DNA from 2 places in the Clostridium amazonense genome. Region 1 is predicted to be linked to the other one. Evidence: a T-box and tRNA genes for the amino acid it is inferred to sense, from the RefSeq annotation. Region 1 holds a T-box; the other holds one or more tRNA genes.

What was found. A T-box is a leader RNA that pairs with one kind of tRNA and senses whether it is charged. The one in region 1 lies ahead of thrS (threonine--tRNA ligase), so its partner is inferred to be a tRNA-Thr.
Region 2: it encodes a tRNA-Thr, which carries the amino acid that the T-box ahead of thrS (threonine--tRNA ligase) is inferred to sense. The anticodon was not compared.

The regions. Positions count from the first base shown of each region.
Region 1 is NZ_JBWKMH010000023.1:223,231-226,669, forward strand. Features, by position in the region: gene AC07E4_RS09205 (YaaA family protein) at 131-904, shown strand; T-box leader at 1,563-1,786, shown strand; gene thrS (threonine--tRNA ligase) at 2,197-3,439, shown strand, end outside.
Region 2 is NZ_JBWKMH010000010.1:21,256-24,694, forward strand. Features, by position in the region: gene rlmB (23S rRNA (guanosine(2251)-2'-O)-methyltransferase RlmB) at 1-524, shown strand, start outside; gene AC07E4_RS04465 (NYN domain-containing protein) at 540-1,049, shown strand; gene sigH (RNA polymerase sporulation sigma factor SigH) at 1,115-1,765, shown strand; tRNA gene AC07E4_RS04475 (tRNA-Thr) at 1,856-1,931, shown strand; gene tuf (elongation factor Tu) at 2,013-3,206, shown strand.

The DNA.
Region 1 (3,439 bases):
TTGATAAAAATTTATATTTATTCTTAAAAATAAAACACATCTTTAATAATTATTATCCAATAATATTTACTATTTGTAAAGAGATGTGATAAAATTAAATTGAAATTTTAATTAGAAATAAGGTGATTTTATGATAACAATTATATCTCCAGCTAAAACTTTTAGGGAGGATTTTATAGATTTAAAAATAGATAATTCTGAGTTGATTTTTCATAAGAAAACAAAGGAAATTATAGAGATACTTAAAAATTATACAATAGATGAATTAGCCACTTTAATGAATATGTCTTTAAATTTAGCAAAAACAAATTATTATAGATATGAAAAGTTTTATGATGAGAATGTTAAAGAAATGTATGGAATACTAGCTTTTAATGGAGAACTATATAAGGGATTAGAAGCTGATAATTTAAAAGGGGAAGATATTGATTTTTCACAAGATAATTTGAGAATATTATCAGGACTATATGGAATAATTAGACCTTTAGATAAGATTAAGGAATATAGATTAGAAATGGGTACAAAACTTAAAAGTAATGTAGCTGATAATTTATATGGCTATTGGAGAGAATCACTAACAGAGTACATAATAGATGACATAGGTAAAAGCAGTGGAGATAAAATTTTAATTAATTTAGCATCTAGTGAATATAGTAAAGCTTTAAACTTAAAAGAAATAAATAGTAAGTTTAAAGTTATAAATATTGATTTTAAAGAAAATAAAAATGGAAAATTAAAATCTATAAGTATGTATTCTAAAAAAGCAAGAGGCAAAATGACTAGATATATTATTCAAAATAAAATAGATAAACTAAATGAAATAAAAAAATTTAATGAAGATGAATATGTTTTAAACGTAGAATTAAGTAATGATGAAAATTTAATTTTTACTAGAAATATTTAAATTCAAATCAAAGATAGCCAAGGTTAAAACCTCAGCTACGAGGGAAAAAGGCGAAATTGTATCAATCTATGTAGGCGAGAATTCATTCTTGCAAAACGTTACTTGTACATATTATTTTCAATTTGTAATCTGTTAGGGACTGACTCTACTTGTCGTGATAAATATATCTCTTAAAATGGTTATTAATTATAAAAAGATAATTAGCCTATGATATGTCTGTCCCTCTTGTTGATTAGTATATTTAAAGATAAAACTAATAAAATTTAGCAAGGATACATTACCGCCAAGACTAAAACCTTAGCTACGAAGGAAATTAGAATTTGATATTAAAAGTCCCAACATTTGTAGGCGAGAATTCATTCTTGCCTAGCGACATTTAAATATATTACTTTTAAATTTTCAACTGGTTTCAAATAAAAAACTAGAAATTAAATACAAATTTAAGATTATTAAATGATAAATGTATAAATTAAAACTTTAGCTTAGAAAACTATAAAAATGTAAAAAAATTTTAGAAAATAGCTAAATTTTTATAAAAAAATGCGGTAACATATTTACAAATTAATTTTATTATGGTAATATAACTAAAAATATAGATGAGTAATTGCGATTTATCTATACTTAACTTTGTGCACAAAGATTTATTAAATTTAAGATTAAATATGCTATGATAGGAAGAGTATTGTAGAGTACAGTTTAAAGAGAGGAAATATTATTAGCTGAGAGTATTTCTAAATATGTCTATAAGAAAACTACCCTGGAGCTATGGTTTAGTAACTGTTTAGTGAAATGCCATCGGTTAGATGCCGTTATTAAGATGAGAAGAATTGAATTTAAAATTCAATTTGGGTGGAACCACGAAGTGTAACATTCGTCCCAAGATCGGGATGGATGTTTTTTTTATACTCAAATTTGGAATTTTATATGGGGTTCCAAGCTGAAAAATGAAATTATTCAAATATCAAATGAGAATAATGTTAATAAAGGAACAGTAATTATTTAAAACGTTATTCATAAAAATTTCTAAATCAATTTTTAAATAAATACTAATTTAAATAATTCCTGTTTCTTGATGAAAGAAAAAAATTCAACTTATAAATGTGTTATTTAAAATTTGAACCCTATATGATTTAATTTTAAAAAGTTAAATAAAACCTAGTTTTTAATATAATGTTTTAAAATATATGGAATGAAATAAATAATATTGTGAAAAGAAAATTCATAATCAACAAAGAAATGTGAATTTTAAAATTAAAGTAATTTAAAAAAATAGTATATTGGAGGAGAATTTTATGAAAAATATTAATATAAAACTTAAAGATAATTCAATAAAAGAAATAGAAGAAAATATGAGTATATACGATCTTGCAAAGTCAATCAGTAATAAGCTTGCAAAGAATGCTATAGTGGGAAGAGTAAATGAAATATTAGTTGATTTAAGTTATTTATTAAAAAATGACGATAAAGTTGAAATTTTAACTTATGAAGATGAAGAAGCAATTGATGTTTTAAGACATTCAACAACTCATGTTATGGCACAAGCTGTGAAAAGACTTTATAATGATGCAAAATTAGCCATAGGACCTTCCATAGCTAATGGATTTTATTATGATTTTGATGCAAATGAAACTTTTTCAGAAGAAGATTTAGAAAAAATAGAATTAGAAATGAACAAAATAATAGATGAAGATTTAAAATTTGAAAGAATTGATGTTTCAAGGGAAGAAGCATTAAATCTTATGAGAAACAAAGTAGAACCATATAAAATAGAGCTTATAGAAGATTTAGAAGAAGGTCAAAATATATCTTTATATAAACAAGGAGATTTTATTGATCTTTGTAGAGGACCGCATATACCTTCAACAAAATATATAAAAGCATTTAAACTTTTAAGTGTGGCAGGAGCCTATTGGAGAGGTAGCGAAAAAAATAAAATGCTACAAAGAATTTATGGTACTGCATTTGAAGATAAAAAATCATTAGAAAAATATTTAAAAAATTTAGAAGAAGCTAAAAAAAGAGATCATAGAAAACTTGGAAAAGAACTTAAAATATTTACAGTTATGGATGAAGGCCCAGGATTTCCATTTTTCTTACCAAATGGTGTTGTTTTAAAAAATACTTTAATAGATTTTTGGAGACAAGTTCACAAGGAAAATAATTATGTTGAAATAGAAACACCTATAATGCTTAATAAAAAACTTTGGGAAACTTCAGGACATTGGTATCATTATAAAGAAAATATGTATACTTCTAAAATAGATGATGAAGAATTTGCATTAAAACCTATGAATTGTCCAGGGGGAATGCTTGTTTATAAATCTGAATCACATTCATATAGAGATTTACCATTGAGAGTTGCTGAACTTGGAAGAGTTCATAGACATGAGCTTTCAGGTGCACTTCATGGACTTATGAGGGTTAGAGCTTTTACACAAGATGATGCACATATATTTATGTTGCCTGAACAAATAAAGTCAGAAATTAAAGATGTTATAAGACTTATTGATAAAGTTTATTCTCAGTTTGGATTTA
Region 2 (3,439 bases), on a different contig from region 1:
TTGCAAAGGTAACGCCTTATAATTACTTTGAAGTGAAAGATATTATTGATTATGCAAAATCAAAAGATGAAAAGCCTTTTATTATAATTTTAGATGAAATAGAAGATCCTCATAATTTTGGTTCAATAATAAGAACGGCAGAAGTTTGTGGAGCACATGGTATAATAATACCTAAGAGGAAAAATGTAGGGGTAACACCAACGGTTTACAAAACTTCAGCTGGAGCAACTGAACACATGAGGATTGCAAAAGTAACTAATATAAATAGTACAATAGATGAATTAAAAGAATTAGGCCTTTGGGTTTATGGTGCAGATATGTCAGGTGAAGTTTGTTACAATGTTGATTTTAGTGGAGCTGTAGCATTAGTAATAGGTAGTGAAGGAAGAGGAATATCAAAATTAACAAAGGAAAAATGTGATGTATTAATTAAAATTCCTATGGTTGGTAAAATAACTTCTTTAAATGCCTCTGTTGCTGGCGGAATGTTAATGTACGAGGTGTTAAAGCAAAAACTAAAATAGTTTTTGTTGTTAAACGTGAAAAGAATATTTGTTGATGGATATAATGTAATAAATAGTTGGCCAGAACTTAGAAATATTAAAGACTATAGCTATGAATCGGCTAGGGCGAAACTACTTGATATAATGCTTAATTATGCAGCGTTTTGTGGGTGCAAAATAGAAATTGTTTATGACGCGCATTTAGTTAAAGGAGCATGTGAGAAAAAAGAAAAAAGAGATAAGGTTACAGTAATATTCACTAAAGAGGGCGAAACAGCCGATATGTATATAGAAAAGAAAGTGAATATGATAGGAAAAAAATTTGAAGTATATGTAGTTACGTCTGATTCGATAGAACAACAAATTACATTTCAAAGAGGTGCTAATAGAGTGTCTTCTTTGGAATTCTATCATCAGGTAACTGACATAGATAAAAAAATTAATAAAAAGTATGAAAAAAATTATTCTGAAAATAGAAATTTATTTTCTGATATGTTAGATAATGACATTCTAGAGATTTTTGAGAAGATGAGACGTGGAAAATAATCAAACTTGACACAACTGGATAATAATGTATAATTCAATTTGAGGTCATATTTGTTTTGGAGGGGATGCTGTTGGAGAAAAGGGGTTGTGAAGAAGGAATTAAATCTCAATTTTCAGGAAAAACTGATGAAGAAGTAGTGGAATTAGCTAGAAATGGGGATAAACAAGCATTGGAGTATTTGTTATCAAAATATGAAAATTTTGTAAGAGGCAAAGCTAAGTCATACTTTTTAATAGGAGCAGATAGGGAAGATATATATCAAGAAGGGATGATTGGTCTATTTAAATCTATAAGAGATTTTAGAGAGGATAAACTATCATCTTTTAAAGCATTTGCTGAATTGTGTGTGACAAGGCAGATTATAACGGCGGTTAAAACTGCAACAAGACAAAAACATATACCTTTAAACACATATATCTCTCTAAATAAACCTATATATGATGAAGAATCAGAAAGAACACTTATGGATATAATTTCAGGTGTTAAAATATCTGATCCAGAAGAATTGGTTATAAGTAAGGAAGAAATAGAAAATATAGAAAATGAAATAGGCGAAGTGTTGTCAGAGTTGGAAATGGAAGTTCTAATGTCATACTTGGATGGCAAGTCTTATCAAGAAATTGCATGCGATTTAGATAGGCAAGCTAAGTCTATAGATAATGCTCTTCAAAGAGTAAAAAGAAAGTTAGAAAAATGTTTGAATAAAAGAAGATGACTGATTGACAACAGCATATGAATATTGTATAATCAATAACTGATATACAGCAAATTTAAAAAGAAATTATTGAAAATATTAAGAATAAATGCCCATATAGCTCAGTAGGTAGAGCGTCACCTTGGTAAGGTGGAGGTCACCGGTTCAATCCCGATTATGGGCTCCAAACTCGTTAAGGATAGCAACACACCAGGATGAGTTTATAGAAGAAATATTATCAATAAAAGATTAAAAGGAGGAATTAGAAATGGCAAAGGAAAAATTTGAAAGAACTAAACCCCACGTTAATATTGGAACAATAGGACACGTAGACCACGGTAAAACAACATTAACAGCTGCAATCACAACAGTACTAGCAAACAAAGGTTATGCAGAAGCGTTTGATTATTCAGCAATAGATAAAGCACCAGAAGAAAAAGAAAGAGGAATCACAATCAATACATCACACGTTGAGTATGAAACAGATACAAGACACTATGCACACGTTGATTGTCCAGGACACGCAGACTATGTTAAGAACATGATAACAGGAGCTGCACAAATGGATGGAGCTATCTTAGTTGTATCAGCAGCAGATGGTCCAATGCCTCAAACAAGAGAGCACATACTACTAGCATCAAGAGTTGGAGTACAATACATAGTAGTATTCTTAAACAAAGCAGATATGGTAGACGATCCAGAATTACTAGAATTAGTAGAAATGGAAGTAAGAGAGTTATTAAGCGAATATGACTTCCCAGGAGATGATATTCCAATAGTAACAGGATCAGCATTAAAAGCATTAGAAAACCCAACAGATGAAGCAGCAACAGAATGTATCATGAACTTAATGGCGGAAATAGATAGCTATATTCCAACACCAGAAAGAGCAACAGATAGACCATTCTTAATGCCTGTAGAGGACGTATTCACAATAACAGGAAGAGGAACAGTTGCAACAGGAAGAGTTGAAACTGGAATTCTAAAAGTTGGAGAAGAAATCGAAATCGTTGGATTAAGCGAAGAGAAAAGAAAAACTGTATGTACAGGAGTAGAGATGTTCAGAAAACTTCTTGATCAAGCAGAAGCTGGAGATAACATCGGAGCATTATTAAGAGGAATACAAAGAACAGACATCGAAAGAGGTCAAGTACTAGCTAAACCAGGTTCAGTACACCCACACAAAAAATTCGTAGGTCAAGTATACGTACTTAAAAAAGAAGAGGGTGGAAGACACACTCCATTCTTCGATGGATACAGACCACAATTCTACTTCAGAACAACTGACGTAACAGGATCAATCAAATTACCAGAAGGAATGGAAATGGTAATGCCAGGAGATCACATCGACATGAACGTTGAATTAATAACTCAAGTAGCAATGGATGAGGGATTAAGATTCGCGATCAGAGAAGGTGGAAGAACAGTAGGTTCAGGAGTTGTTACTTCTATAATAGAGTAATATAACACCAATAATTTCAAGTCAAAAAAAATTGACTTAAGAGTGTATACATGATAATATAATACCTAGGTTTTAAGGAGAAGGGGACGCCCTTCTCCTTAATTAATAAAAAAAATAATTATTAGTATACTAAAAATTAGTAATAAAAACTATTAAATAAAATTTAAAAAAATACTTGTAAATGCAACTTAAATACGATATAATGTAGAAGTTGCAAAGTGGTAACAGCGATG